2 regions of the Actinomyces sp. Z16 genome follow, and region 2 is predicted to be linked to the other one. Evidence: riboswitches for the same ligand, from Rfam matches in the RefSeq annotation. Region 2 holds a riboswitch; the other holds the start of a gene.
The links. Region 2 has a riboswitch for FMN ahead of C3B71_RS07480 (ABC transporter permease). Riboswitches for the same ligand answer to the same signal wherever they lie in the genome.
Positions count from the first base shown of each region.

Region 1: another riboswitch for FMN. It lies ahead of ribD (bifunctional diaminohydroxyphosphoribosylaminopyrimidine deaminase/5-amino-6-(5-phosphoribosylamino)uracil reductase RibD); the one in region 2 lies ahead of C3B71_RS07480 (ABC transporter permease).

Region 1 covers NZ_CP027862.1:2,181,653-2,197,242, forward strand. Annotated here, with positions in the region: gene C3B71_RS09030 (DUF1846 domain-containing protein) at 1-962, shown strand, start outside; FMN riboswitch at 1,042-1,170, shown strand; gene ribD (bifunctional diaminohydroxyphosphoribosylaminopyrimidine deaminase/5-amino-6-(5-phosphoribosylamino)uracil reductase RibD) at 1,253-2,374, shown strand; gene C3B71_RS09040 (riboflavin synthase) at 2,374-3,018, shown strand; gene C3B71_RS09045 (bifunctional 3,4-dihydroxy-2-butanone-4-phosphate synthase/GTP cyclohydrolase II) at 3,042-4,433, shown strand; gene ribH (6,7-dimethyl-8-ribityllumazine synthase) at 4,430-4,906, shown strand; gene holA (DNA polymerase III subunit delta) at 4,944-5,978, opposite strand; gene C3B71_RS09060 (ComEC/Rec2 family competence protein) at 5,982-7,718, opposite strand; gene C3B71_RS09065 (helix-hairpin-helix domain-containing protein) at 7,715-8,485, opposite strand; gene C3B71_RS09070 (DegV family protein) at 8,589-9,419, opposite strand; gene C3B71_RS09075 (NUDIX domain-containing protein) at 9,548-9,961, opposite strand; gene C3B71_RS09080 (helicase HerA-like domain-containing protein) at 10,165-12,171, shown strand; gene C3B71_RS09085 (GntR family transcriptional regulator) at 12,274-12,657, shown strand; gene C3B71_RS09090 (DUF1648 domain-containing protein) at 12,678-13,757, shown strand; gene C3B71_RS09095 (leucine--tRNA ligase) at 13,814-15,590, opposite strand, start outside.
Region 2 covers NZ_CP027862.1:1,791,074-1,806,663, forward strand. Annotated here, with positions in the region: gene lnt (apolipoprotein N-acyltransferase) at 1-537, opposite strand, end outside; gene C3B71_RS07435 (DEAD/DEAH box helicase) at 534-3,482, opposite strand; gene tatC (twin-arginine translocase subunit TatC) at 3,570-4,406, opposite strand; gene tatA (Sec-independent protein translocase subunit TatA) at 4,537-4,851, opposite strand; gene C3B71_RS07450 (helix-turn-helix transcriptional regulator) at 4,904-5,926, opposite strand; gene C3B71_RS07455 (helix-turn-helix transcriptional regulator) at 5,928-6,914, opposite strand; gene C3B71_RS07460 (DUF3866 family protein) at 6,982-8,223, shown strand; gene C3B71_RS07465 (phosphoribosyl-ATP diphosphatase) at 8,228-8,491, shown strand; gene hisG (ATP phosphoribosyltransferase) at 8,548-9,393, shown strand; gene C3B71_RS07475 (ABC transporter substrate-binding protein) at 9,400-10,431, opposite strand; gene C3B71_RS07480 (ABC transporter permease) at 10,539-11,402, opposite strand; FMN riboswitch at 11,561-11,703, opposite strand; gene amrS (AmmeMemoRadiSam system radical SAM enzyme) at 12,070-13,197, opposite strand; gene amrB (AmmeMemoRadiSam system protein B) at 13,194-14,615, opposite strand; gene putP (sodium/proline symporter PutP) at 14,697-15,590, opposite strand, start outside.

The DNA.
Region 1 (15,590 bases), 390 kb from region 2:
CGCCGGGGCCGGGATCGGGAAAGATGGCCACCTGCCTGTCGCAGATCTACCACGACCACGTGCGCGGCATCTCCTCCGGCTACGCCAAGTTCGAGACCTTCCCCATCTGGAATCTGCCGCTGGACCACCCGGTCAACATCGCCTACGAGGCCGCCACCGCCGACCTTGACGACGTGAACATGATCGACCCCTACCACCTGGCCACCCACGGCGTGCAGACCGTCAACTACAACCGCGACGTTGAAGTGTTCCCGGTGCTCTCACGCCTGTTCGAGCAGATCATGGGCACCTCCCCGTACGCCTCCCCCACCGACATGGGGGTGAATATGGCCGGCTACTGCATCAGCGACGACGACGTGTGCCGGGAGGCCTCCAAACAGGAGGTGATCCGCCGCTACTACAAGGCGCTGGTGGCGGAGAAGCGGGACATGCTCGAGCCGGTCCAGTCCGGGCGGATCGCCCTGCTGATGAGCAAGCTCGGCATTGCCAAGGAGGACCGTTCCGTCGTCAAACCGGCATTGGAGTTGGCCGCTGCGACCGATGCGCCGGCCGCGGCCATTGAGCTGCCTGACGGAACCATCGCGCTGGGCAAGACCTCCCCGCTGCTGGGCTGCTCCTCCGCCATGCTGCTCAACGCCCTCAAGCGCCTGGCCGGCATAGACCCGACGGTCGACCTGCTCGCCAAGGAGTCGATCGAACCGATCCAGACGCTCAAGACCCGCCACCTGGGCAGCCGCAACCCGCGCCTACACACCGACGAGGTACTGATCGCGCTGGCGGTGTCAGCCAACGGGGATGCCAACGCCGCCCGCGCGCTGGACGAGCTGGGCAGCCTGCGCGGCTGCGACGTGCACACCTCGACCATCCTGGGACCGGTGGACGAGGGCATCTTCCGCTCCCTGGGGATTCAGGTGACCAACGAGCCGGTCTTCGCCACGAAGTCCCTATATCGCAAGAAGTAACCCGGCCTGTTCCCTCTCCCCACCGAAATCGCTGGTGTCAATCGCCATGTCTCGGTATATTCGCCGCAACGAGACATTCTCGTGTGCTCTGGGGTCGGTGTAAGTCCGAACCGGCGGTGACAGTCCGCGACCCGTCCGCTTCTGCGGTCGGCTGACCAGGTGGAACTCCTGGACCGACGGTAAAAGTCCGGATGGGAAGCGCACACGGGACACGCGATGTCGCGTCATGTGGCCGTTGGCCGACGCGCCCGCGCGTCCTCTCCCCCAGCGCACCCGAGGGAGAGGACCACATGACCGCGTTCTCGATTGCGGAGACGGCCGCGATGCACCGCGCCCTCGACGCAGCCGCCTCCCCCGACGTCCCTGCCGGTCCCAATCCCCGGGTCGGTTGCGTCATTCTCTCCCGCACGGGAGACGTCCTGGCCGAGGGCCACCACCGCGGCGCCGGCACCGCCCACGCCGAGGTCGATGCCCTGAAGAACCTGGCGGCGTCGGGCTTCAGCGCGCGCGGCACCACCGCTGTCGTCACGCTTGAGCCCTGCAATCACCAGGGCCGCACCGGCCCGTGCTCTCAGGCGCTCCTCGACGCGGGGGTCGCCAAGGTCATCTACGCCCTGGACGATCCCACCGCGCAGGCTCGGGGCGGTGCGGCCGCCCTCGCAGCCGCCGGGGTCCGCGTCCAGCGCGGCCTGTGCGCCGAGCAGGCCGCACGGCTCATGCGCCCCTGGCTCTTCGCCGTCAGGACCGGCCGTCCCATGGTGACCTGGAAGCTCGCGGCGACCCTCGACGGCCGCATCGCCGCTGCCGATGCGACAAGCCGTTGGATCACCCCTCCGGCGGCCCGACACGACGCACACCGCCTGCGCCGCGACTGTGATGCCATCATGGTGGGCACCGGCACCGTACTCGCCGACGACCCGGCACTCACCATCCGTGACGAGGCGGGTGAACCGGCACCGGCCAGACTTCAGCCGCTGCGCGTCGTCGTCGGCTCGCGTCCCGTCCCACCCACCGCGCGGGTGCTCGCCGACGACAATCACCTCCTGCTATCGGAGCGCGACCCGCACGCCGTACTCAACGCCCTCGCCGCCCGCGAGATCCGCCACGTCCTCCTGGAGGGCGGCCCCACCCTCGCGGCCGCTTTCCTGCGCGCGGGCGTAATCGACGAGGTGGTCGCCTACATCGCGCCCGCGCTGCTCGGCGCCGGGCTCGCCGCCACAGCTGACTTCGGAGTGTCGACGATCGCCGACATCCTGCGCCTCGGGCAGGTTCACGTCGAGGTTCTAGACGCGGGCGGCGATCCTGCGATCCGCGTGACCGGTGATCTCGGCGGCACAGACCTCGCCACCACAACCGTCCCCTCATCCATGACTCCACCCACTCCCCCACAACACGCTGAGGAGAATCACTGATGTTCACGGGAATCGTTGAGGAGCTCGGACGGGTCGTCCGGCTCGAGACCATGGCAGACTCCGCCCGGCTCACGGTCGACGCGCCGACGGTCACCCGGGACGCGCGGGAGGGCGACTCCATCGCCGTCAACGGCTGCTGCCTGACCGTCACCGAACTGCACGACGGCGCCTTCACCGCGGACCTCATGGCGGAGACGCTCGCCCGCACCAACCTGGGCGACCTGGCCCCCGACCACCACGTCAACCTCGAACGGGCGCTGCGCGCGGGTGACCGCCTGGGCGGGCACGTCGTCCAGGGACACGTCGACGCAACCGTCAACATCCTTGACCGCCGGCACGGGGAGCACTGGGACCTCGTGCGCCTCGGCCTGCCCCGGCATCTCGCCCGCTACGTCGCCGGCAAGGGCTCCGTCGCCCTCGACGGGGTCTCCCTGACCGTGGTCGACGTCGACGACGGTACCGGGAATGGCAAGGCCCCGGACCGGGGCGGGCCGTCCTTCACCGTCGGCCTCATTCCAGAGACTCTGCGCCGCACGACCCTCGGCATCAGAGCGCCGGGCGATCGGGTGAACCTGGAGGTCGATGTCATGTCGAAGTACGTCGAACGGCTCCTCGCCGCCGGGTCGGATCGGGAGAAGGCGTGAGCATGCCCGACAGCACCCGCCCCATGGAGCACCGGGACGATCCGACTGCCGGTCCCGCGGGCACGTCTGCCGGCATCCGCTTCGACACCGTCGAGCAGGCCCTCGGCGCGCTTCGCGCAGGCCGCATGGTGATCGTCGTCGACGACGAGGCCCGGGAGAACGAGGGGGACCTCATTTTCCCGGCACAGACGGCCACCGCCGAGCAACTGGCCTTCGCCGTCCGCCACTCAACGGGAATCATCTGCGTGCCCACGACGGCGGAGGAGCTCGATCGCCTGGACATCCCCATGATGACTGATCGCAATACCGACCCCAAGCGAACGGCCTTCACGCTAAGCGCAGACGCCCGCAACGGGGTTACGACCGGCGTGAGCGCCGCCGACCGGGCACGCACCATCCGCGTCCTGGCAGACCCGGACTCCGTACCGACCGACCTCGTCCACCCCGGCCACGTCTTCCCGCTGCGCGCCCGCCGGGGAGGGATTCTTGCGCGCCGCGGGCACACCGAGGCCGCCATCGACCTCATGCGCCTGTCCGGTCACCGCCCGGTCGGGGTCCTCGTCGAGGTCGTCAACGACGACGGAACCATGGCGCGCCGCCACGAGCTGCGTCAGTTGGCCGACGCGCATTCCATACCCATGATCTCGGTAGGCGAGCTCGAACACTTCCGGTGGCTGCACGAGGAGCTCGTCGAGGAGGTCGTCACGGCGCACCTGCCCACCGCCCACGGAGAGTTCACCGCTCATGCCCTGCGCAGCCGGGTCGACGGCGCCGAGTACCTCGCGCTCGTGTGCGGCAGTATCGGCGACGGCGAGGACGTCCTCACCAGGGTGCATTCCGCCTGCCTGACCGGCGACGTCCTCTCCTCCCTGCGCTGCGACTGCGGGCCGCAGCTGCGCGCCGCCATGGAGACGATCAGCGCCCGCGGACGCGGCGTGCTCGTCTATGCCTCCGATCATGAGGGGCGCGGCATCGGGCTCATCGACAAGCTGCGCGCCTACGCGCTCCAGGAGGGGGGCATGGACACCCTCGACGCCAACGTCGCACTGGGGCTGCCGGCCGATGCGCGCAGCTATGCCACCGCCGCCCAGGTGCTGAGGTTCCTCGGCGTGCGCTCGGTCGAGCTCATGACGAACAACCCGGACAAGGTCGCGGGCCTGGAGCGCTACGGGGTGAGCGTGTCCGCCCGGCGGGCGACGCCGACCTTCGCCAACGGGGAGAACCTCACCTACCTGCGCACCAAACGTGATCGCATGGGGCACCTGTTCACGGGGCTCGACGCCGGCGGGACACCTCCCCCGTCGGCTGCCCTGCCCTCCGAGGAGACGGCCTCCAGTGACCGACCGGCGCTGGACGACAGCGGCGACCGCACCGGCGACAGCAGCATCAACGAGACCGAAGGAGCAGCACGATGAGTGGAACCGGGGCGCCGGAGCAGAGTGCACCGCGCGCGCATGGAATGAAGGTGACGGTTGTCGCCGCCCAGTGGCATGAGCAGGTCATGGACGGTCTGCTCGCGGGGGCCCTGCGCGCTATCGAGGACGCCGGGGCGCGGGCTAACGTTGTGCGGGCCGTCGGCTCCTTCGAGTTGCCGATCCTCGCCGCCGCCGCGGCGCGAGGCGGGGCCGATGCCGTCGTGGCGCTGGGGGTGGTCATCCGCGGCGGCACTCCGCACTTCGACTACGTGTGCCGAGCCGCCACCGACGGGCTGAGCAGGGTTGCCCTCGACACGGGGGTGCCGGTGGGTTTCGGCCTGCTCACCTGCGACGACGAGGCCCAGGCGCTCGCCCGCTGCGGTGGCCCCGGCTCTGACGAGGACAAGGGTTACGAGGCGGCGTGCGCGGCAATGCGCACCGCGCTGACTCTGGCCGCCATCGCGCAGTCCTGAGCAGCGGGCGGCCCGCCACCCGGCGTTGGGTCCGGCGCTAGGAGGAGCGCACCGGCACTCTTCCGCGGCGGGCGTCGCAGATGGTGATAACGGCCCGCTCGACGGCGTAGACGGGGTCGCGGGAGGCGCCCTTGACCTCGGCGTCGGCGCGGGCTACCGCCTGGATCGCCACGGCGAGGGCGTCGTCGGACCAGCCGGCCAGCTCGCGGCGGGCGCGGTCTGCCTGCCACGGCGCCATGCCCAGGTCGCGGGCGGTCATGCCACGGCGACCACCCATGGCGGCGACCCGGGCGAGTTGGCGGATCTTCATGGCCAGGGCGGCGACGATGGGCACCGGGTCGGTGCCGGTGGCCAGGGCGTGCCGCAGGGCGGTGACGGCCTGGGCGACGTTCCCGGCCGCGGCGGCGTCGGCGACGGTGAAGCCGGTGGCCTCGAAGCGACCGGCGTAGTAGGTGTTGACGATGTCAACGGTGATGGTGCCCTGCGTGTCGGATATGAGTTGCTCGGCGGCCGCACACAGTTCCCGCAGGTCGTTTCCGAGCGCGTCAACCAGCGCCCCGACGGCGTCGGGGTCCATGCGGCGCCCGGCCCGCCGTACGTCTGCGCTCACCAGGGCGGCCTTGTCCTTGGGAGACTTCACGGCCTGGATCGTGCAGACCGGGTAGGGGGACTTGCCGAGCGCGTCCAGTAGCCTCTTGCCGCGCTGGCCGCCGTTGTGCCGCAGGATCACGGTGACATCCGGGGCGGGCGCGGGCACGTAGGCGAGCAGGTCCGTCAGCAGCGCGTCGGTCATCTGCTCCAGGGCGGGTATGAGCACGAGCTTGGGCTCTCCGAACAGGGATGGCGACACCAGCGTGTCCAGCTGGTGGGCCTCGTAGGTGGCGGCCTGGACGATGGTGACCTCGGTGGCCGGGTCCCGTCGGCGCGCCTGGGCCTCGAGCCGCGATACGGCCCGGTCGGCGAGCAGCTCCTCCCCCGCCCGGATCAGCACGATCGGCGCGAGCTCGACCTCGTCCCAGGCGGGTCCGGTGGGGGCGCGGCGGCCGCCGCGGGAGGTTCGGGAGGTTGCCATGGCTCATAGCCTGCCACGGCGACCGGTGCCATGTTCGCGCCGCCGGCCACGCCGATACAGGGCCGCGATCGCCGCCGCCTCTATGCCGGCCAGCAACAGCGCCCCGCCCAACTGCCCCGGCCAGGCGAGGGCAGCGCCCGGAAGGCGGGCGCACATTCGGGCCACCAGCGCCAGCCAGGCGCAAGAGGCCGTCGCCGGCCACGCGATCACCGCTGCGGCCTGCGGCCACCACGGCGCCACCAGGGCGGCGAGGATGCCGCAGACGGTGGCTACGGGCACGGGCGGGGCGGCGAGCACATTGGCCGCCACCGACCAGATGCCGACGCTCGGACGCAGGAGTACCAGCACCGGGGCGCAGGCGAGTTGTGCGACCACCGGCAGCGCCAGGCCGGCGGCCAGCGGGCGCGGCAGGCGGCGGGACAGGGCGGCGGTCAGCGGGGCGGCGCCGAGCAGGATGCCGGCGGTGGCCAGCACGGACAGGGCGAAGCCGTAGTCGCGGGCCTGCCACGGGTCGACCAGCAGCAGGACGATCACCCCGGTGCACAGGGCCGGCAGAGAGGCGGAGCGTCTTCCCGCCGCCACGCCCAGCAGCATGACCGCGCCCATGGCGGCCGCCCGCAGCACGGAGCCGTCCGGACGCACCAACACCACCAGCCCGGCCAGGACCAGGGCGCCGACGCCGGCACGCGCCCACCGGGGCAGGATGCCCAGTCCGGTCAGCGCCAGGCCCAGGACGATGGCTACGTGCTCACCGGAGACCGCCGTCAAGTGGGTCATGGACACGGTGCGCATGTCCTCGCGCACCTCGGTGGGCAGCGCGTGGTCATCCCCGAGGGCGACGCCGGGCACGAGGGCACGGGCGCCGGCCGGCCAGGTCACCCGGGTCCCGCTCCCGGGTTTCGTCCGGGCGGGCTCCGGCCCGACGGCGGTGATGAGCCCGTCACGCAGGGAGGCGACGGTGCCGAGCACCCCGGTGGCGGGGCCGGTGGTGGTCACTGCGGCGTTGGCGCCGATGATGGCGGCCTCGGCGCCGCCGGGGTCCGCGGGCCGCAGCCGCACCTGTACGCGCACCGGTGCGCCCATGGGCACCTTCAACCAGTCGGCGTCTCCCAGAACCGTTGCCGTAAGGCGAGAGCGGGCGCCGTCGACGGTGTCGACGGCGAGCGTGGTCAAGACGGTCGTCCAGCGTGCGGTGGCGGTGGCGCGCGGTGTGCGGGTGACCGTGCCGGTCAGGATGACGGTGCGCTCCTGCGCGGCGGCAAGGGTGAGTGGATCGCGGCTGCGAGCCCAGGAGCCGGCCGCGGTGGCCGCGAGCACCGCTGCGACCGCCAGCACCAGTACGAGCAGTGAGGCGGACACCGATCCGATCGCGGAGCCGTCGGGGGCGTTGGCGCCGGGCCTGGGGTCGTGGCGGTGCCGGGGCGGACGGAAACCGGCACCGGCCACGGCCAGGGGGATTGCTGCCAGCACGGCACCGGCCGCACCGACCGCCGCGGGCAGCCAGGGCCGTTCTCCGCCTAGGCCGATCGCCCAGAAGGCGCCGGCCCAGGCAGCGACCGCGGCGGGAGCCAGCCGCAGGTCGAGTGGCGGTGGGGCACTGTCGCTGATGGCGTGCCGCGCACGCCGGTTCGGGGACAGGCGGCGCAGGGTGGCGGGATCGTCCCAGGGGGCGGTCTCGGTGCGGTGGGCGCGGTGCCGACGCGCGCCGACCGCCCTGGCGCTCATGCGATCGCTGTTCATACGGTCGCCTCGTCTCGGAGTGCCTCGAGCTTGGCGGCGCCGATGCCGGAGACGTCGGTGAGTTCGTCGACGGCGGTGAAGGGGCCGTGTTCGGTGCGGTAGTCGACGATGCGCTGGGCCAGGGCGGGTCCGATGCCGGTCAGGCCTTCCAGTTCGGCGGCGGTGGCGGTGTTGATGTTGACGCGGCCGCCGGTGGCTTCGGCGCCGCCGTCATTCCCCGCGGCGCTCGTTCCCGCCGCGGTGGCGTCGTCCAGGTTCCAGTTGGAGGCGTCCTCTCCCTGGTGCGGCACACGCACCTGCTCGCCGTCGGAGAGGATGCGGGCGAGGTTGAGCTGGTCGGTGTCCGCGTCGGGCAGGGCGCCGTCCGCGGCGGCGATCGCGTCGACGACGCGGGCACCCGCTGGCAGCACGACCACGCCGGGGCTGGTGACGGCGCCGGCGACGTGCACCACCACCTCCCCACCCGCCTCAGCTCCGGCCGGCGCGACGGTTCCCAGTGGATCGGTAGCCGGGACGGTCGCCGCGGGGGCAGCCGAAGTGGTGGCGGCATCGCGGCTGTGGGGCTTGGGGGCGACCAGCACCGTGCGCAGGGCGAGAACGAGTGCCAGTGTCACCAGGGCGACGCCGATGCCGATGGCGGCCCTGGGGGCGAGGGCGAGTCGCCGCGGGCGCCGCACCGGTTCGATCGGGTCGGTGGAGCAGGCGATGCGCACGAAGTCCGTCAGGGGGCGTTTGCCCACCCGGTCCGCCACCCGTTTGCCGCTCATGCGCCGACGGTAGGGCGACTGGGGTCGCCCCGTCTTTGGGACTGTGGATGGCGTCGGCGGTGGGTGCGGCGAACGGTGCCTGTGGACACTGGCGGCGCGTGTACTAGCGCGGCGGCTCCAGGTGCGGGGCGACGACGATGCCCAGGGCGCCGGGGCCCAGGTGGACGCGGCTGGCCGGGTCGGCGGGTGAACGCATGATGGACTCGACGACGGCTCCGGCCTCGACCATGGCATCTGCCAGATCGTTCTCCAGGGCGCGTCCGTCGGCCGGATCGTCGCCGTAGTGAACGGCCAGTCGCACCGGCGCGGCGGGTGGCCGCGGGCCGGTCAGGGCGGTTCCACCCGCCGCACGCACGGCCTGCGCGATCAGGTGGCGGCGGGCACGGGCGGCACCACGGACCGTCTCGACTACGCCGATTCCCTCCGGCCCGGTGGTCAGGATGGGGCGAATGCCCAGGGTTCCGCCGACGAAGGCGGTGCCACGGTTGAGCCTGCCGCCGCGCCGCAGGTGGTTCAGGTCCTGAACCAGGAAGAACAGCCTGGAGCGGGCCGCCGACTCGCGGGCGCGGGCGGCACCGCGGCGGGCGTCGTCGGCCTCGGCGGCGGCCAGGGCGGCCAGCCCCAGTGCGCCGCCCGAGGCCCCGGAGTCCAGGGCCGTGACCGGTATCCCCTGTGTGGCCAGTTCGCGCGCCGCCGTCCGGGCGTTTTCGACCGTGCCCGACAGGGCGGCCGTGACATGCACCGCGAGCACCTCGTCGCCGCGCCGCGCGGCCAGACGGTAGGCGTCAATGAGTTCGGCGACCGTCGGGCGCGCCGTCGTCGCCGCGCCGTCGTCCGCCTCCACGGTATGCAGGGGAACGACGATGATGCCGCGCGCATCCGCGAGCGCAGCGGGCAGACAGGCTGCCGAGTCGGTGACCACCGTGAGCGACATGCTCGAAGCGTAAGCCTCCGACGCCGATACCCTGTCAACCGGCGCTTCCGACTTGCGGGTACAGCGAGCCACGAGCCGCCGTCCGCCAACCCGTAAACCTGGAGAGTCTGTTAACCCGCCGGGCCGTTTCACACCCGGGGCACCCTGGCCGCGAGGAGAGCGAGGGCGCTCAGGCAGGAGGGTTCGTCGAGCCGACGCCACTGGTAACCACCGGTGTCGGACGAGGTCGGGGCCAGCGGCGGCAGTTCCTCCGCGAGCGCCACATCTGCCACCACCCCGTAGTGGTAGAAGTCGATGGTGTTGCCGCACGAGTCCTCGGTCACGTGGACTTCCACCCGTCGCATACCCTGCACCGTGAAGGACGAGATACCCACTTCTTCTTTCAACTCACGGCGCAGGGTCTCCTCCCAGTACTCGCCCGGCTCGGGTCTTCCACCCGGCAGATCCCACAGCCCCATGTACGGTCCGCGCGTCTTACGGACACAGAGCATGCGCGCGCCCTCGACTATGCGGGCATACACGCCGAAGTGACACCGGCTCATGCCTCCCATCGTCGCACGGATCGGCGACGCAAATGCGCCGGACCTATGCAACCGCGCGATGGCGGCTCAAACTCACCTACCGGGCCGGTGAACAACGGCCGGTATCCCTTATCGACCGACCTCGGCACGTAACAACTACCGACCTCGGCACGTAAGTTCAACCGACCTCGCGTTGGAATTGCATGGCCGCATACGATGCGGGCATGACGAGTCCCACACCCGACCCAGCCGAGATCGCCCGCCTCAAGGCCGCGGCGGCGCAAGCGGCCGCGGACGCCGCCGCGGCGAAGGCGGCCGCCGCACAGGCAGCGTTGGAGGCTGCGCTGGCCGCTCAGACCGAGCCCGCCGTCGAGTCCTCGCCTCAACCGCTCGATGCGCCGACTCAGATGGAGGCTCGCACGCCCGGCTCGGCGGACCCGGCCGCCACGGCGCCTGCGGCTCCCGCAGCAACGGAGCCGCAGGACGCCCCGGCGGTGGAGTCGGAAGCAGCCTCCGGCTACGCCGCCCGCGTGCGGGACGGATACGCCTTCGCCGGCCCCGTACTGCCGGTGGGTACCTACCTGGACTACCCCACCGAAGACGAGCCGCACCCGGCCGGGACGAAGACGTCGGAGCCGATCCCGGTGCCCGGGGTGAACGTGGGCATCCCGCTCGGTCTGCTCAACCGTCACGCCCTGGTCGCCGGCGCCACCGGTACCGGCAAGACGCGCACCCTGCAACTGTTGGCGGAAGGACTGTCCACCGCCGGCGTGCCCGTGTTCCTGTCCGATGTGAAGGGGGACCTGACGGGTTTGGCGGAGGCCGGCGCCGCCTCCGACAAGCTCGCGGCTCGCAACGCCGCCACCGGGCAGGCGTGGGAGGGGCGGGCCTTCCCGCTGGAGTTGTTCACCCTCGGGGATTCGGAGGGGACGGCGGCGCAGCCGGCCACCGCAGCGGGCGCCTCCACCGGGACCCCCATCCGCACCACGGTGACGGCCTTCGGGCCGGTGCTGCTCTCCCGCGTTCTCGGGCTTAATGACACGCAGACCTCCGCACTGGAACTGGTGTTCCACTGGGCGGATGCGCAGGGGTTGGCGCTGATAGACCTGAAGGACCTGCGCAGCGTGGTCGACTACTTAACCGGCACCGAGCCCGGTAAGCAGGAGTTGCGCGGCATCGGCGGGGTGTCCAGCGCGACGGCGGGGGTGATCCTGCGGCAGGTCTCCGCCTTGGAGGCGGCCGGCGGCTCGGTCTTCTTCGGGGAGCCGGCCCTGGACGTGCACGACCTGCTGCGGACCGCCGCCGACGGCCGCGGCGTCATCTCGTCCCTGGAACTGGCGGACATCCAGTCCCAGGGGACGTTGTTCTCCACCTTCCTGATGTGGCTGCTGGGCGAGCTGTTCGAGGTGCTGCCGGAGGTCGGCGACCCGGACAAGCCGGCGCTGGTGTTCTTCTTCGACGAGGCGCACCTGCTGTTCGAGGGTGCCAGCAAGGCCTTCCTGGAGGCGGTCACGCGCACGGTGAGACTCATTCGCTCCAAGGGAGTCGGCATCGTGTTCATCACCCAGTCCCCCACGGACGTGCCCGAGGCCGTGCTGGCCCAGCTGGGCAGCCGCATCCAGCACGCGCTGCGCGCCCATACGCCGGCCGACGCCGCCAAGCTGAAGCAGGCGGTATCCACCTTCCCGGTCTCCCCACTGGACCTGACTCGAGTGCTCACCGGCCTGGGTACGGGCCAGGCGGTGGTATCGGTGCTGGATGAGAAGGGCCGTCCCGCGCCGGTGGCGCCCGTCGTCGTGAACACTCCGGCCGCGGTAATGGGTCCGGCACAGCCGGCCACGATCCGGTCGGTGCTCTCGGCCTCGCCACTCATGCCCAGGTACGCCACCGCGGTGGACAACGAGTCCGCCTACGAGCTGCTGGCCAAGCGCACCGAGGAGGAGACGGCCCGCGCCGAGGCGGCCCGCGCCGCGGCCGAGGCCCAGGCCGCGGCGGAGAAGGCCGCACAGGAGGCGGCTAAGGCACAGGCGAAGGCCGAGGCCCAGGCCGCCCGGGAGGCCCAGCGCACCGCCGAGCGGCTGCAGCGTGAGGCGGAGAAGGCGGCCGAGCGCGAGCAGCGGGCCCGGGAGCGGGCCGCCGAGCGGCGTCAGCGCGAGGTGGAGAAGCTGATCGGCTCCGCCGGCCGCCAGATCACCCGTTCCATCCTCGGCAACATCCTGCGCGGCCGCTGACCCCAGCGCGTATCGCGTCGACGCACCTGGCCCACCTGCACCATCTGTACTAGTATTAGCAGTACAGATCAGTTCGTCGTGCCCTCACCGGGAGTTCGCAGCATGGACCTGGAAATCGACCCCCTGTCCCCCACCCCGATCTACCAGCAGATCCGCGACCGGATCGTGGAAGGAATTGCGCGCGGCGAGCTGCCGCCCGGACGGCGTTTGCCCTCCGTGCGCGCCCTCGCCGGAGCCTTCGCCATCAACCCGGCCACCGTTTCCAAGGCCTACGATCTTCTGCGCGCCGAGGGCTTGGTTGTCACCAATGCCAAGTCCGGCACCGTCATCGCTCCTGCGGGTGACTGGACCGAGGCCGCCGCGTGGCAGTCGCGGCTGCGCACGCTACTGGCCGAGGCCCGCGCACACGGCCTGGCCGAGAAGCAGATCCTCGACGCCGCCGCCCACCAGCTCGACACGCTCTCACCGGTGGGGAGCGAACGCTAATGCTGGCCTACACCGTAAGCATGAGCTTGACCGCCGTCGTGCTGGGCCTGGCGTTCTGGGCGACTCCGGCCATCTCCCGGGACACGCTCCCACTGGGCGTGTCGGTACCCGCCGACCACGTCAACGCACCGGTCGTGCGTCGCGCCATTCGCGCATGGCACAGATGCTGCCTGGTCGGCGCCGCCGTCGCGGTGGCGGCGATTGCGCTGCTGCACTTAAGCGGCATCTCCGCCAGCCGCCCGGGCCTGCCCGTGATCGTCATGTTGGCGCAGTTGGGCGCGGGTTTCGCGTCCTGGACGGTCGTGCGCCTGCCCATCATCGAGGCCAAACGGCAGGAGGGCTGGTACGAGGACCGGCGGGTGCGAAAGCTGGCCCCGATCGGCACCCCCGAGGAATCCGGCGGCGCAATGCCCTGGTACGTCGCCTCGGTGCTCCTACTGTTGGTCGCCGCGGTCTTCGTACTACTGCGCTACGACACGCTGCCCGACCCACTGCCGATCCACTGGGGAGCCGACGGCACCGTCGACGGCTGGGCGCGGCGTAGTCCCCTGCAGGTGCTACTGCCTGCGGCCATCGGCCTCGGTCTGGTCGCCGTGGTGGCGCTGTGCACCAGAATCGTCCGCCGCAGATTGCTCGCGAGCATCCCCGTCGACGGCGACCGGAGCCGAACTCGACGGCTCACCCTCGCCCAGGCGCACCTGATCGACCGGGTGATGGGACCGCTGGCCCTGGCCACGGGCGTCTCCTTCGCCGGCATCCTGGTGTTGCCGCTTGCGAAGTCACCGGCCGCCGCGCGCTGGTGGCTGGCTATCACGGTGACGGTCACCTGCCTGCTGATCATGTGGATGATCGCCGACCTGATCCGACTCTCCCGGCGGTTCACACGCCGGCTCACACCCGTGGATGCCGACTCCCCCGACGACGACGAGCTGTGGCTCGGCGGGTTGTTCTACGTCAACCGCGCGGACCCCTCGCTGCTGGTGCCCAAACGCGCCGGCGTCGGCGTCGACCTGAACTACGGGCACCCGGTCGGGCGGGCGCTCGCAGTCTTCATACTGATCAACCTGGTGGTCGTCATCGGCGTGTGCATCCTCCTGTGACCGGCTAATAGCCAACCGCCGAGACAACCACACGCGCCCGGCGAGGCGCCGCCCCCTCACTCGGGGACGACGGACACCAGCTTGGGGGCGCGCACGATCACCTTGCGCACGCCGCGGCCGTCCAGCGCGCGGACCACGCCGGGGGCGGCCAGGGCCAGTCTCTCCAGCTCGGCGGCGTCGATGTCGGGGTCGACCTCCAGGCGGTCGCGAACCTTGCCCTTGACCTGCACCACGCAGGTGACCTTCTCGGCCGCCAGCAGCGTCTCGTCGGTGACGGCCGGGAAGGGCTCGTGGGCGAGCGAGCGGGTGTGCCCGAGGCGCTGCCAGATCTCCTCGCAGATGTGCGGGGCGACGGGCGCGGCCATGAGCACCAGGGCCTCCACGGCCTCGCGCGGCACGGTCTTCAAACCGGTGAGGTGGTTGTTGAGTACGATCAGCTTGGCGATCGCTGTGTTCAGGCGCATGCCCTCATAGTCATCGCGCACGCCCACGATGGTGCGGGCGACCAGGCGCCGGGTGGCCTCATCGGCGGGAGCGTCGGACACCGTCACCTCGCCGCTGGTCTCGTCGACGACGTTGCGCCACAGCCGCTGCAGGAAGCGCTGGGCGCCGGCGACGGCGCGGGTGTCCCAGGGGCGGTCCTGGTCGAGCGGGCCCATGCTCATCTCGTAGACGCGGAAGGTGTCGGCGCCGTAGGCGTCGTACATGTCATCGGGGGTGACGATGTTCTTCAAGGACTTGCCCATCTTGCCGTACTCGCGGCTCACGGGCTGCCCCTGCCAGGTGAAGACGGGCTTGCCGGCCTCGTCCTGGGTCTCCTCGACCTCGTCGGCGGGCACGTACTGGCCCCGGGCGTCGGTGTAGGCGTAGGCCTGCACGTAGCCCTGGTTGAACAGCTTGTGGTACGGCTCGGAGGAGGACACGACCCCCAGGTCGAAGAGCACCTTGTGCCAGAAGCGGGAGTAGAGCAGATGCAGGACGGCGTGCTCGACGCCGCCGACGTACAGGTCGGTGCCGCCGGAGGTATTCCCGGCCTCGGGGTGGGGCCCCATCCAGTAGGCCTCGTTGGTGGGATCGACCAGGTGCTCGGCGTCGGTGGGGTCGATGTAGCGCAGCTCGTACCAGCAGGAGCCGGCCCACTGGGGCATGGTGTTGGTCTCGCGCCGGTAGGTCTTGAGCCCGTCACCGAGGTCGAGCTCGACCTCCACCCACTCGCTCGCCTTGCCCAGCGGCGCCTCCGGGGAGGAGGTGGCGTCGTCGGGGTCGTAGGTGCGCGGGGAGTAGTCGCTGACCTCGGGCAGCTCCACCGGAAGCATGGACTCCGGCAGGGCGTGGGGGCGACCGTCCTCGTCCCAGACGATCGGGAAGGGCTCGCCCCAGTAGCGCTGGCGGGAGAACAGCCAGTCGCGCAGTCGGTAGGTGACGGCGCCGTGCCCGTAACCCCTGGACTCCAGCCAGGCGGTCATGGCGGCCTTGGCCTCGTCCTTGCCCATGCCGTTGAGGCTGATCTCGGCGTTGGCGGAGTTGATGATCTGCCCGTCACCGGTCCAGGCGGCCTCGTCCAGGGAGAATCCCTCCGGCGGGGCGATGGTGGCGATGACGTCCAGGTCGTAGGCGCGGGCGAAGTCCCAGTCGCGCTGGTCACCTGAGGGGACGGCCATGATGGCACCGGTGCCGTAACCCATGAGCACGTAGTCGGCGACGAAGACGGGCACCTGTGCGCCGTTGACGGGGTTGGTACCGAACAGCCCCGTGAAGACGCCGGTCTTGGTGCGCTCGGTGTCGGTGCGCTCGGCCTCCGTGGCCTGGGCGGCGCGGGCCCGGTAGGCGGCC
Region 2 (15,590 bases):
GCCGGCCCCCACCAATGCAACCAGCGCGCTCAGCCCGACGATGCCCCCGTAGGCGGCGAAGGGCAGCATGGGGGCGTCGGCCATGGCGAAGGCGAGCCGGCCGAAGGGGAAGCCGCCCCAAGGCCAGGACGAGCGCAGCTCCTCCACCCCGCACCAGATCACGGTGAAGGCCAACACGCGCGCCAGTAGGGCCGTGGCGGTGGGACGCTCCAGGTGGCCGATGCGAGAGGCCAACGCCCACGCGGCGCCGAAGGCCGCCAGGTAGAGCGACTCCACCGCCGTCAGCGCCACCCAGCCGACCGGGTTGCCCATGGCCACCGCCGTGAAGTGCAGCATCGGGGTGAACAGGGCGACGCCGAACACCAGCCCGAGGCCCGCCCCCGCCCAGGGGCCACGATCGCGCAGCGCCGAGGCCAAGAGGGCGAGCCCGAGCGGGGCCGCCCACCAGGCCCCGATGGGCGGGAAGGCGGCCCATACGGCCAGGCCGGCGCAGGTACAGGCCGGCAGTGTCAGCAGGTGGCGTGCACGGGACCTCATACGGACGACCAACTCACCACTCCTCGGTTGACATCGAGACAGGCCTCGGCGGCGGTCAGGGCCAGCCGGTTCAGGTGGGCCAGGTCTGAGCGGCCGGCGGAGTCAGCCGACCGGGGCGGCTCCCCCGCGCTGAGCGTGGCCAGCTGCCCGAGCACATCCAGCAGCTGCTTGCACCAGCGCACGAAATCCCCGGCGGTCAGGTCCGAGTCGGCCAGGATGGTGGTCAGATCGGCGCCGTCGGCCCAGTCCCGCACCGACCCGGCCACGGCGGGCTCGGCGCCGGCGGAGGGCTCCACCCGCTCCAGGGCCTCCAGGTTGCTGATGCGCCGGGACACGGAGAGCTCTTGGCGCAGCACCTCCCCCAGGCGGGAGCCGGGCGCGGTCGGCAGGCCGAGTGAGGACACCGCCATCCGCGGCTCGTACACGCAGGCCGACACCGCCCCCGCCAACTCCGCCGGGTTCAGGCCGTCCCACAGCCCCTGGCGCAGGCACTCGGCCACCAGCAGGTCCCGCTCGGCGTATACGCGCGCAAGCATCCTGCCGGCCGCCGTGACCCGCAGCTCGCCCTCGGGCCGATCCGCCTCGACCGGGACCAGGTAACCGAGCTCCAGCAGCACCCGGCACACGGCGTCGAACTGGCGGGCGATCGTGCCGGTGCGCCGATCCACCCGGGACTGCAACCGGTCCAGGTCTTCGCGCGCACGCACCCAGCGGCGGCCGATACGGGCGTGCTCCTCGCGGTGCGGGCAGGCGTGGCAGGGGTGGGCGCGCAGCTGGTGGCGCAGTTGCTCGAGGCGGGAGGCGGCGTCGGCGTCGTGGCGGTGGCCGCGGCGGGAGCCGCGCGCGGTGGAGGCATCCAGAGCGCCGGCGCGCAGCGCCTCTATCAGGCGCTCGGCCAGGCGCTCCCGCTGGTGCGGGCGGCGGGCGTCGAGGTCCTCCGGCACCGGCAGTGAGCCGACCCGGTTGACGCCGTCCGGGGTGCTCTCGGGGGTGAGGGTGTGCACCCGCTTGTCCTCGCCGACCACCGTCAGGTAAGGCTCCCCCGAACTCGCCGCATGCTGGGCGACGACGACGCCGTGCCGGTGACGCCTGCCGGTGCGGTACAGGACCACGTCGCCGCGCGCCAGTGCCCCCATGGACCGGCTCGCCTCGCGGCGGCGCTCGGCCCGGTTGGTGCGGGACTGGTCGGCCTCGGCGTCGGCGATGCGACGGCGCAGGAGGGCGTATTCGCCGAAGTCGCCCAGGTGGCAGGCCATCTGCTGCTCCAGCGTGTCCTGGTTCCGGCGCTTGCGACGGACCTCGGCGGCCAGCTCCACCACGCCCCGGTCGGCCTGGAACTGGGCGAAGGAGGACTCCAGCACCTCCCGGGCCCGTTCGCGCGGCAGGCGCCCCAGCAGGTTGACGGCCATGTTGTAGGTGGGGCGGAAGGCGGACACCAGTGGGTAGGTGCGGCGGGAGGCGAGGGAGGAGACGAAGGCGGGCTCGGCCTCGTCGGTGGCCAGGACGACGGCGTGCCCCTCGACGTCGATGCCGCGCCGGCCCGCGCGGCCGGTCAACTGCGTGTACTCCCCCGGCGTCAGGGTCACGTGCGCCGAGCCGTTCCACTTGCGCAGCGACTCCAGCACCACGGTGCGTGCGGGCATATTGATGCCCAGCGCCAGGGTCTCGGTGGCGTAGACGACCTTGACCAGGTTGGCGGCGAAAAGCTCCTCGACGGTCTCCTTGAACACCGGCAGCAGGCCGGCGTGGTGCGCGGCCACGCCCCGGGTCAGTGCGTGCGCCCAGGCGTGAAAGCCGAGCACCCCCAGGTCGGCGGTGGGGATCTCCGCGGTGCGCCGGTCGATGATCTCCCGGATTCGGCGGGCCTCCTGTGGGGTGGTCAGGTCCACGCCGTGGGAGATGGCCTCCCGCACCGCGTTCTCACAGCCGGCACGGGAGAAGACGAACACGATCGCCGGCAGCAGGTCGGCGCGTTGCAGGGCACCGATGACCGTGCGGCGTGAGGGCGGGCGCAGGTGGGCGGTGCGGGCCCCGCCCTCGCCGCGGCGCGGTGGGCGGCCGCCACCGGCATTGCGCGACCACCGGCCCCCACGTCCGGAGACCGCCCTGCGCCCGCCACCGCGCCCATAGCCGCCCCGATGGTCCTCCCCGGCGGCGGCGCGGCGCGCATCCCTCACCGCCCGCAGCAGGTCGGGATTCAATGGCGGTTGGGCGGACGAGCGGGCCTCTCCCGCGGCGGATTGATCGGTGGCTGCGGACTGCGCCGGTGCCGAGTACAGGGGCAGCAGCCGTCGGCCCACCAGCATGTGCTGAGTCAGCGGCACCGGGCGGTGCTCGGAGACCACGACGGCGGTGCGGCCGCGCACCTGCCCGAGCCAGTCCCCGAACTCCTCGGCGTTGGAGACCGTGGCGGACAGTGACACCACCTGCACTTCTGGGGCCAGGTGAATGATCACCTCCTCCCACACCGGGCCGCGGAAGCGGTCGGCCAGGTAGTGGACCTCGTCCATGACCACGTAGCCGAGCCGATCCAGGTCGCGGGCCCCGGAGTAGAGCATGTTGCGCAGTACCTCGGTGGTCATGACGATCACGTCAGCGTGGGGGTTGATGGAGGTGTCCCCGGTGAGCAGGCCCACCCGGTCGGCGCCGTGGCGGGCGACCAGGTCCAGGTACTTCTGGTTCGACAGGGCCTTGATCGGGGTCGTGTAGAAGGCCTTGAGCCCCTTGGACAGTGCCAGGTGGACGGCGAACTCACCCACCACGGTCTTGCCGGCGCCGGTGGGCGCCGCCACCAGCACGCCCTCTCCGGCCTCTAGGGCCCGGCAGGCGTCATTCTGAAAGTCATCGAAGGGGAAGTCGTAGGTCGCAGCAAAGCGGGCGAGCTCGGTGCGTGACTCCGCTTGGCGACGGCGTGCAGCGGCGTAGCGTTCGGCGGGCGAGCTCATGGGGTAACCCTATGCGTAGCCCGCCACCGCTTCGCACGGCCAGCAGGTGCTTGCTTACGACGAAACGGCGGCGGGCGGGTGTGGTTCTCAGGCGGTGGGGACGGAGGAGTTCTCGGCCAGGGCCGCGTCCAGAGCGGCATCCTCCTCGGCGCGGCGCTTCGCCACGTTCTTGTCATGCCGGATGGAGATGAAGCAGGCCAGGAAGTACAGGCCGGTGATGGGGATCGCCATGAAGATCATCGACCACGGGTCCGGCAGCGGGTTCGCGAAGGCCATGAAGGTGAAGATGCCGACCACCGCCCAGCGCCACCCCTTGAGCATGGTGCGCCCCTTCATCACGCCCAGCCGGTTCAGGGCGACCAGGATCTCCGGCAGCAGGAAGGCGGCGCCGAAGGCCAGCACCAGCCGCAGCACGAAAGACAGGTAAGTCGACGCATCCATGATGCCGGTGGAAGACGCCGTCTTCGGGATGAAGCCGGTCAGGATCACCGTCGCGCGCGGCATGATCCACATGCCCAGCGCGCAGCCGGCGGCGAACAGCAGCAGTCCGACAACGCCGAAGATCCAGGTGTAGGCCTTCTCCTTACGAGTCATGCCCGGGCCCACGTAGGCGAAGAACTCGTAGATCCACAGCGGGGAGGACAGCAGCACGCCGATCCAGATCGACACCCGCAGTCGCATGTCGAATGAGGACAGCATGGTGGAGAAGTTGATATTGAGCTTGGCGCCGCGGGCGTTGGCGACCTCGACCGGGTGAGTGATGAACTGGAACGCGGCGTCGTACAGGAAATAGCCGACGACCGCCATCACGGTGATGCCGATTGCGGAGATGAACAGGCGGTTGCGCAACTCGCGCAGGTGGTCCCCGATCGACATGATCGCCTCGGGGTTCTCCTTGCGCTTGCGGCCGGGCAGCTTAGGCATATGCGGCACGTTCTACTCCTCCCGGATGCTGGTGACCGTACGCACGCGGGACCGGGCGGGCCCGGTCCCAGCGGCGAGGTGAGGTGGACGCGCGGCCCGCGGCGCAGTCACGGCCCCGCGGGCCGGGGCGTCACTGCTGGACGGTGCCGTCCGTGTACGGCTGCGGCTGCTGCGGGGCGGCCGGCTGCTGGGGCGCCGCCTGCGGAGCGGTCTGACCCGCCTGGGTCGGCTGGGTGTAGTAGGTGCCCTGCTGCGGCTGCTGCGGAATCTGGGCCGGGGGCTGCTGCGCGACGGGGGTCTCCTCGTCTTCGCGGAGCTCCTTGACCTCCTTCTTGAACACCTTCATCGACTTGCCGATGCTGCCGGCGATCTCCGGCAGCCGGTTGGCGCCAAAGATGAGCAGGACGACGACAAGCAGGACGACGATGTGCGTGGGCTTGATCACGACGCAACTCCTTTCATGGGGCTCGCGACTGTAGATGAGCCCGCAGATACGCTCACGAGTCTAGCGTTTCGCCGTCGTCGGGCGCGCATCCGTTCGCCGGTGTTCCACCACAGGCGTATACGGCGGCCGCACTGTCCAGGGCGCGCTGGGCGGCCGTGGCCGCCTCGTCCGCGAGGTCGGCGGGAGCGACCGACCGGAGGTGACGGCCGGCGGACAGCACCAGGCCCACCAGCCAGGCCCGGTCCCGCCCCCGTATCCGCACGTGCAGTGTGCCATCCCGGTCGGTATGCAACACCTCACAGGGGATCTGCTCGACCAGCCAGCGGCCGGTCGGCTTGAGCACGAGCGTCGCCTCCACTGCGGCTGTGCGCGGGGCGCGGTGCGGAGCCCGGTGGCTGACGGCCGGCACGTCCAGGACCTGCGCCTGCAAAATACGGTCGATTCTGAAGGATCGCTCGGCACGGGCGGTCAGGCACCAGGCGCGCAGCGTCAGGTGAGTGCCGTCGCTGACCAGTTCGAGGGGGTCGACGTCGCGTTCGGTGCGGGTGTCGGTGGCGGAGACGTAGACCAGGTGCAGGCGCCGTCGCCCGGCGAGTGCCCGGCGCACGGCCGGCAGCACGCCCGCCGGTGCGGCCTGCGGCCCGGGAACCGCCGGTGACGCCGGGGCGTCCGCGCTACTCGAGGCGCCCAGGGCCCGGTGCAGGGCGCGGCGCGTCTGGTCGAGGACGGCCGCGGCGTCGGGATCGTCGGCCAGCACCTGCGCCAGCACGCCCAATGAGAGCAGCAGCGCGACCGCTTCGCGGTGGGACAGGCGCACGGGCCGGTCCAGGCCCAGCGGTTCGGTCAGGCTGAGCCGGCCGGCCTCGAGGGCTTCGGCGGAGAAGTCCACCAGTTCGTCGGGCAGGCCCCCGGGCAGGCCGGAGACCCACAGGGTGTCCACATCCCGGCGGATGGTCTGCGCGGTGACGCCGAAGTGCGCGGCCGCCTGCTCCAGGGTGGCGCCGTCGTGCTCGGACACCCAGGCGGGCAGGGCGAGCAGCCGCACCAGCCGGTCGGTGGAACTGGGGCGGGCCATGTCAGTGCCCCTCCTGGGCCGGTGGGGGCCCGCCGAGGGCGGCCACCGCCCGCAGGTGCGCGGCGACGTCGTCTCGCAGCTCGGGCGGGGACAGGACCACGACCGCGTCGGCCAGGGCGGCAAGCGTCCCGGCGAAGGAGAACCGGTCCGTGTAGGTCACATGGATCTCGTCCCAGCCGGCCGGTCGGCGCGCCGGCGCGGTTGCGTGCGCGCGGGCGCGCAGTTGCAGGGCGCGGCCGGGAGCGACGACGAGCACCGCCTCAACCCCGGCGGGGGCGGGCGCGGCCGGGGCCGGGAAGGCCTCGGCCGCGGAGATCACCGACACCGGCCCGACGATGCGAGCCAGCCGGAAGGTGCGCTGCTGGCCGGAGGACTGGTCCCGGCCGTCCAGATACCAGGCGCCCTCGCTCATGCGCAGCCGGTGCGGCTCCACGATGCGAGCCCCCACTCTCCCGGAACTGGCGGAGGCGTAGTCGAAGCTCACGCGGCGCCGCTCCTGGACGGCGCCGGCCAGCTCGGCGGGCACCTGTCCACCGGAGATGTCACTGCCCAGGTCAATGCTCAGATCCGGAAGCGGCGCGGGGTCGGAGTCCGCGGCGACCGCCCGCATCTTGGTCAGTGCGTGCCGGGCCGCGGGGGTGAGTGCCCCACTGCGCCAGGCGGAGGCGGCCAGCTCGACAGCGGCGGCCTGCGCGGCCGTCAGCGTCAGGTCGGGCAGCGTGTAGTCGGCGTCCGTGATGCGGTAGCGGGCGTCCTCGCCCTGGCCGATGGTGGTGATCTGGATGCCCAAGTCCCGCAGCACGCCCTTGTCGCGCTCGAACATGCGCTCGGCGGAGGCGCCGCCGTCGGCGTCATAGCCGGCGACCGTGCGGGTGATCTGTGTGCGCGTCAGGCCCACGGCGGTGTTGCGCAGTGCCAGCAGCAGGTTGACCTGCCGTTCCTCGGCGGGGATGGCGGCCGGAGCGGGGCGGGATGCGGGTTGGGGCACGGCGCCAGCGTAGGCGCTGCGGCGGTGCCGGTGCGGGTGAGACACCCGGGTGGCTTAGGGTGAGGACATGATGTGGCGTGACGCGAACGTGCTCGGCGTGCGGCGGATTTGGGGACGTCCCGGCAGGCGCTGCGCGGAGGTCGAGGCCCGGATCGTGTCGGCCCCGCCGGGCGCCGTCGTGCTCGGCGACGGCGAGCCGTGCCGGGCCGTCGCCTACGAGTCCGTGACCGGCCTGCCCGAGCCCGGCGAGTGGGTGCGGCTGGAGGTGTCCGCACTGGCCCGCGGCCTGGGCACCGGCGGGCACGCGATGGTGACCGCGCGGCCGAGCGTGTTGCCGGCCGATCCGGCGCCGGACGGCCACCTGGTCAAGGCCCGCTACATGCCCGACCAGGTGATGGTCACCGGCGTCGATGAGCAGGACACTCCCGCCCATGCGCTGCTGTCCGCCCCGATCGAGGACCTCACCCTCGCGGGCACGCCCGTGGTGATCGCCGATCTGCACTCCGCCCTGCCGGCGGTCCTGGCGGGCCTGCGCGCCCCGCTGGAGCCGGACCGCGACGCGGCGGCCACGCCGTCGCGGCGGCGCGAGCTGCGCGTCGTCTACGTCATGACCGACGGCGGCGCCCTGCCGCTGCCATACTCGCGTACGGTCGCCGCCCTGCAGGAGGCGGGGCTGCTGGCCGGCACCGTCAGCGTCGGGCAGGCCTGGGGCGGGAATTTGGAGGCCGTCAGCATCCACAACGGCCTGTTGGCGGCCCGGCTGGTGCTGGGCGCGGACGTGATCGTGGTCGCCCAGGGCCCCGGCAACCTGGGCACCGACACCCCCTGGGGCTTCTCCGGCGTGGCCTGCGGCGACGCCGTCAACGCCGTCGCCGCCCTGGACGGCCACCCGGTCGCCTGTCTGCGCGTGTCCGAGTCGGACGGCCGCGCCCGCCACCGCGGTATCTCCCACCACTCCCTGACCGCCTACGGGCGCGTCGCCCTGGCCGCGGCCGACGTCGTCGTTCCTCGCCTGGAGGGCGCCTTCGGGCGGCAGGTGGCCGAGCAGGCCGCCGCCCTGTGCGCCCCGCGCCGGCAGGGAGCCACGCACCGGCTGGTGGAGGTGCCGGTGACCGGGCTGTTCGGGGCGCTGGCCGCCGTGGAGCGGGAGGCCGGCGTGCGCCTGAACACCATGGGCCGCGGCCTGTCCGAGGACGCCGCCGGCTTCCTGACCGCGGCCGCGGCCGGCCGCCACGCCGCCCGGCTGGCCCAGGCCCTGCCCGCGGCCCGGGCGGGCGCGGCGACCACACCGGGGGCTGCACTACGCTGAGCCCATGAAGACTTTCGAGGACCTTTTCGCCGAGCTCAAGGACAAGGCCGCCACCCGCCCCGCCGGGTCCGGCACGGTTGAGGAGCTCGACCGCGGTGTGCACTTCATCGGCAAGAAGCTGGTTGAGGAGGCCGCCGAGTCCTGGATGGCCTGCGAGCACGAGTCCGACGAGGCCGCCTGTGAGGAGCTCAGCCAGCTGCTGTACCACACCCAGGTGATGATGCTCGCCAAGGGGTACACGCTCGAGGACATCTACCGCTACCTGTGACCGGCCCGCCGGGCCCCGCATCGACCCACCAACCACTCACCACATCAAGGACCACCGTGCTGCGCATCGCCGTGCCCAACAAGGGCTCCCTGTCCGAGCCCGCCACCACCATGCTCGCCGAGGCGGGCTACCGCACCCGCCGCTCCGGGCGGGAACTCGTCCTGGTCGACGACGCCAACCAGGTCGAGCTGTTCTTCCTGCGTCCGCGCGACATCGCCGTCTACGTCGGCCAAGGCACCGTGCACGCCGGCGTCACCGGCCGCGACCTGCTGCTGGACTCGGGCGTGGAGGCGATCGAGCACCTGCCACTCGGCTTCGCCCGCTCCACCTTCCGCTTCGCTGCGCCCGCCGGCACCATGAGTACGCTCGCCGACATCGAGGGCAAGCGGGTGGCCACCTCCTACGACGTGCTCGTGCGCAACTTCCTGGCCGAACAGGGAATCAATGCTCAGACCGTGCACCTGGACGGCGCCGTGGAGTCCTCCGTGCAGCTGGGGGTGGCGGACCTGATCGCCGACGTCGTCGAGACCGGGTCCACGCTGCGTGCCGCCGGCCTGGAGACCTTCGGCGAACCGATCCTTGCCAGTGAGGCGGTGCTGATCACCACCGAGCAGTACCGCGACGAGCCCGGCCTGGCCACGCTCGTGCGCCGTCTGGAGGGGGTGCTGCGGGCCCGCTCCTACGTGCTCGTGGACTACGACATCCCCATGAACCGGCTGCACCTGGCCAGCGAGATCACCCCCGGCATCGAGTCCCCCACCGTCTCCCCGCTGCAGAACCCCGACTGGGTGGCGGTGCGGGCGATGGTCCCCCGCAAGGACGCCAACCGCGTCATGGACGAGCTCTACGCCATCGGCGCGCGCGCCATCCTGGTGTCCTCCCTGGTGGCCTGCCGACTGTAACTATGTTCAGACGGTGAGCAGCGGGTCGCAGACGTCGTCGGAGGTCACGGTGGTCTCACCGAGCAGGCCGCGGCCGGCCAGGAAGTCGATGGTCTCCCCCACCTGCTCCGGCACCAGCGCGCCCACCACGGTGTTCTCGCTGGGCCGCACCAGCTCACCCGTGGCCACGGCCACCTCGCGTGCATTGTCGGCCTGTGCGGAGTCGACCAGGTCGGGCACGTACTCCTTGGTGGCCTCCACGGCCGCATCGGGGTCATCCACGAACTTGGTCATCCCGACGGCGGAGGCGGTCACCACCTCCTCCAGCTCGGCGCGGCGGTCGGCCAGCACCTGCGGGGTGGTGATCAGGGAGGCACCCAGCAGCGGCACCTCCTCGCCGATCGCGATGATGCGCACGGGCATGCCGTTCTGGGCGATCTGGACGGCGTCGTTGTTGGAGAAGCCGGCGATCGCGTCCACCTTGCCGCTGGAAAGGGCGGCCTGCTGGGTGTAGCCGATCTCCTGCACGTCGACGTCGTCCTCGCTCAGCCCGGCCGAGGACAGCGCCACCAGCACCGAGTACCAGGTCTCTCCCGTCTTGCCGGGGGTGCCGATCGTCTTGCCGGCCAGGTCCGCGAGCTGGGTGATGTCGGACTCCTCGGGGACGATGATGCAGCCCGGGTAGCGCTGGTAGTAGCCGCCGATGATCACCAACTCATTGCCGTTGGACGCGGCCACGATGGCCTCGTCGCCGCCCGCCACCACCACCTGCTCGGTCCCGGCCAGCAGCGCGTCGAACTGCCCCTCCTGCTCCCCGTGGTGGCGCAGGGAGACGCCCGCCGCATACTCGCCGTCGGCCAGGGCCAGGTAGAAGGGGGCGAACTGCACGTTCGGGGTGTAGGTCATGCCGATCACCAGCCCGGAGGCGTCGGCAGAGGCGGAGGCCGTCGCGGTCCGGGCGCCGGTGCCCGAGGCGCAGGCTGCCAGCAGCCCGGCGGTGCCCGCTCCCATGGCGGTCAGCAGCGTGCGGCGGGTCAAGCGGGGGGCGAGGGCGGTCATGGGGGTTCCTTTCGGTGCCGTGCGGCGGTGAGGGGAAGCGGGCGGGTAGAAGTGGGGAAAGTGGGAATCGGTTGGGAGTCGCGTCCGCACCGCGGCGGGGCGGGCACTCAGGTGGCGCGGCGCCCCCGCATGGAGGCGACGACGCGGCTGCGGCGCTCCAGTTCATGCAGCACCCAGTGGATGGTGGTGGCGATGACGCACAGCACCACGATGGTGGAGAACAGCCCGGTGGTGTCCACGGTCTGCCGCTGGGAGGCGAGCACCATGCCCAGGCCCTCTCCGCCCATGGTCATCTCTCCGATCACGGCGCCGGTGACGGACAGGGTGAATCCCGTGCGCAGGCCGGACAGAATGGAGGGCAGTGCCATGGGCAGCTCCAGGTAGATCAGCATGGACAGCCCGTGGGCGCCGTCGAGCCGGGCGGCGTCGATGACGTCGGCGTCCAGGCCCCGCAGGCCCAGCAGGACGGTGACGGTGATGGGGAAGAAGACCATGAGCACGCACAGCACCACGGTCGGCACCGTCCCATAGCCGATCCACACCACCAGCAGCGGCGCGATGGCGATGGCCGGGACCGCCTGGGAGGCGGCCACGTACGGCAGGACGGCGCGGGAGAAGCGACGGGAGTGGTACAGGGTCCAGGCCAGGGGCAGCGACAGGGCGGCGGCGGCCAGGCAGCCCAGCAGCGCCTCGCGCAGTGTCACCCAGGTGTATCCGGCCAGGCCGCCTTGGGTGAAGGCGAGCACCAGGCGGCGGGCGACGTCGCCGGGGCTGGGCAGAAAGACCGGCGGGATCAGCCCGGCGCGGGTGATCGCCCACCAGGCCAGCAGCAGCACGGCCCCGAGGGCTGCCGGTGGGTTCAGCAACGGTCGCAGCAGACGGGACGATCCGGTACGTGGGCGCCGCGGCGCGCGGGCAGCCTCACGGTCGGCCACGCCGAGGGCGGTGCTGGCGACGGTGGCGCTGGTCATGCGCGGTGTCCTCTCCGGCTCCCCCGGAGCACCCGCCCCGGGGCACTCCGGGGTGACGGGCGGTACGCGCGTAGCACCGCACGGCGCGGGGCCGCTGCCTACGGCCGGGATGCGCCCGCATGGGAACGCACCACGATCCGCCGACGCCGGACGCGCGCCACGTGTCTCCTCCCATCCGGACTTTCACCGTCGGTGCCGGAATTCCACCGGCTCAGCCGACCGCACCCACCCTGCGGGTGGACACAACCGGGTCGCGGACTGTCACCGCCGGTTCGGACTTTCACCGACCCCGGAGCACGTTTCATGCACCACCGACATTAGTGGCTGGTCGCAGCAGTGGCAACCCTGTTCGCCCGAAACGGGCGGGAGTGTGATACGTCTCAGTGGCGGCGTATGCCGGCGGTGACACGGTCCATGAGGGCCAGCACATCGGGACCACGCCAGGCACGCCGACCGCGGGCCACCTGATAGCTGACCACGATTCCCGCCTGCTCCAGGCGTGCCAGCGAACGTCTGGCGCTCTGCGGAGAAACCTTCAGTTCCTGGGCGGTGGTGGCGACGTCAAGGACGGGATGGCGGACCAGCAGGCATATCTGTCACCCTCACCGAAGTCTTTTCCACTTACCGGGATAAGTGTAAAAGGATGCGGGTTGCGGGTGCGCGCCGCTCACCAGCCCGTCGGGGCCAGGCGCCACGGGAATGCTGCCGTGCCGTCGCCGGGATCGTCGGCGTCGAAAAGGCCGGGCAGCCGTCGCCCGCAGTGCCGGCAGCAACCCGACGCATCCAGCTCGTAGGTTTCCACCGTGTAGCCGCGGCGGACGATAACCGCGGCGCCGCAGCCGGGGCAGTGCGTAGTCGCACCATCCGCGTCGCGCACATTGCCCAGGTACACGAAGTGCAGCCCCGCATCCAGCGCCGCGCGGCGGGCCCGCCGAAGCGTCACCACCGGCGTCGGCGGCCGGTCCAGCATGCGGTGGGCGGGGTGGAAGGCCGTCAGGTGCAGCGGCGTGTCCGCGCCCAGCGCGCCGACCACCCAGGCGGCGAGCCGACCGACCTCCTCGGGCGAGTCATTCAGGCCCGGGATGAGCAGCGTGGTCAGCTCCAGCCACGTCGAGGTGTGCTCGCGCACGCGCACCAGCGTGTCCTGCACGTCGCGCAGCCGCGCCCCGGTGATCTTCCGGTAGAAGTCCTCGGTGAAGCCCTTGAGATCAATGTTGGCGGCGTCGACGGCGCCGAACAGTTCCAGCCCCGGTTCGGTACAGATCCACCCGGCGCTGACCGCGTAGGCCAGCAGCCCGCGCTCGTGGCAGGCGTGGGCGGTGTCGATGGCGTACTCGGCGAAGACCACCGGGTCGTTGTAGGTGAAGGCGACGGCGCGGGCACCCAACCGGGCGGCCTGATCGACGATGCTGCCCGGCGGGGCGTCCACGCTGAGCACCTCGATGGAGCGGGCGGTGGAGATCTCCCAGTTCTGGCAGAACTTGCAAGACAGGTTGCAGCCGGCGGTGCCGAAGGACAACACCGAACTGCCGGGGTGGACATGGTTCAGCGGCTTCTTCTCCACCGGGTCCAGGCACACACCCGTGGACCGGCCGTATGCGGTCAGCACGATCCGCTCCCCGCTGCGCCGACGCACGAAGCAGAAACCCCGCTGTCCCTCCCGCAGGCGGCAGTGCCGCGGGCACAGGTCGCATTGCAGCCGGCCGTCCGGCAGCGGGTGCCACCAGCGGGCCGTGTATCCGGCGTCCCCACCCGCCGCACCCGGCCTGGAGGCGGGCGGGGCGGAGGCGGTCACGGCTCCTCCCAGGCGCGAACCCGGTAGGTCTCCACCACCAGGTCCGCATCCCAGAAACCGGCCGGCCAGCCGGCCTTGCGCTTGAGTTGGCGCAGGAAGTCGGCCGGGTCGGGCAACTCATCCCACACCTGCGGCAGGAAGGTGGCGCGCCGGGCCCCCAGCGACAGCACCACGCCGTCGATCCCCGGGCGCAGGCGACGGCGCACCTCCTGCTCATCGTGCGCATCCATGACCTCGGGCGTGGTGAGTACCGACACCTCCAGGTTCAGAGCAGGCAGCTCCATCGCCGTCACGGGCGGGAAGCGCGGATCGCGCAGGGCGGCGGCCACGGCGTTGGCGACGACGTCGTCGCCGAGCGACCGGTGCGCCTCCAGCGAGCCGATGCAGCCGCGCAGGGAGCCGTCGGCGCTGCGCAGGGTGACGAAGGCGGCACCGGGGCGATACAGCCAGGCGGGTCGCTCCCCCGCCAGCAACTCGGCGGGCGTGCCGGTCTCGGCGCCCACCGCGCGGGCGATCGCCCTGCGGGCCAGCGGAAGCAGCGTGTCTCCGGCGTCGGCGGGCGGCTCGGTCGCCTGTGGACCCGCCGCGGCCGCGGCGGGCTCGGCATCTGCGGTGGCCGCCTCATGGAGTGCGACGGCGCAGTAGCCGACCACCCGATCCGGATCGCCGGCGGTGTCGGCCGACGTGCACCGGCCCAGCAGTTCGGCGCGCATGCCGTGCTCCTGCGCCGCCAACAGCATCCCGTCCAGCGGGGTGGCGCCGCAGGCGCGATCGTGGGGGATGGAGGAGTCCAAGGCGAGAATGCGCGTGACGGTCTCCTCGTCGACGGTTACGGCCAAGTCCTGCGGCAGGTAGTGGGACAGGTCGGAGGAGATGATGATGACGGTCTCCGGCCCGCCCCACAGCGCATTGATCACGTCGGCGACGGTGCGCGCCGAGGCGTCCCCGGCAGCCAGCGGCACCACCGCGACGTCAGCCCCCAGGACGGTCTGGATGAAGGGCAGCTGCACCTCCAGGGAGTGCTCCCAGGCGTGTACCTCCGGCGCGGTGGTCACGCCGGGCAGGGCGGCCGCCTGCGCGCAGCCGGCGGCGTCGACATTCAGCACCCCCAGAGGCGTGGCCAACTGGTCGGCGCCGGGCAGCGCCAGTCCCCGCACCGGCACCCGGTGGGTGGGGCCCAGCAGCACCACCCGGGTGATGCGTCCCCGGCCGGCCTCCAGGCGGGCGTAGGCGCGCGCCGCCATGGGGCCGGAGTAGACGTAGCCGGCATGCGGGACGACGACGGCCTTGGGCACGGCCGGGGCGGCGGACAGCTGGGCCCGCGCCCGGGTGAGCAGGTCGGCGAGCATGCGTTTCAGGGCGCGCGCATCCCCGGGGTAGAAGCTTCCGGCGACGGCGGGACGGCGGACGGTCTTCATGGTGGTCTCTCCCTTGAGCAACACCAGGATACTCCGGCCGGGCCCGCATGTATCCGGTGCGGCCCGGCCGGCCGACAGGTCTCAGCGGGCGGCGGCCACGGCGGCGTCGAACTCGCCGGCGACGGCGTGGTCCGGCGTGCCGGCGCGGGACACGGCCCAGGCGGCGAGCAGGTTCGCGGCGAAGCCGGGGGCGAGCTCGTACAGGTCGAAGATGCCGCCGGGCCCGCCGGAGACATTGCCCCAGATCATGACGACGACGGCGCCGGCGATAATGCCGGCGAAGGCGCCCGTGGCGGTCAGCCGCCGCCAGTACAGGCACAGCAGGACCGTCGGGCCGAAGGAGGCGCCGAAGCCCGCCCAGGCGAAGGCGACCAGCGCCAGGATCGTGTCATTGGGCGTCCAGGCCATGGCCGCGGCGATCACGGCCACGCTCAGCACCGCGAAGCGCGAGTACATGACCAGCCGACGCTGGGAAACCTGCCGGTGGAAAACCTGGCGGTACAGGTCCTCGATCAGGGCGGAGGAGGTGACCAGCAGCTGGCTGGAGATGGTGGACATGATCGCGGCGAGGATGGCGGCCAGCATGAACCCGGCCACGAAGGGGTGGAACAGCAGCTGCCCCAGGCTGATGAACACGGTCTCCGGGTTGGTCAGGGCGGCGCCGTCGCGCTGGTAGATCGCCACACCGACGATGGCGGTTGCGGCCGCCCCGGCGACGGCGAACAGCATCCAGCCGATGCCGATGCGGCGGCCGGCCACGGCCTCCTGCGGGCTGCGCAGCGCCATGAAGCGCACAATGATGTGGGGCTGGCCGAAGTAGCCCAGGCCCCAGGCCAGGGAGGAGACGATACCGATCACGGAGGTGGTGGGTCCGAGCACCGCCCAGTAGTGCGGGTCGACTTCACTGACCGCCCGCAGGGTCGGCCCCAACCCGCCCAGGCGCGTCACACCGACAACGGGCACGGCGATCAGCGC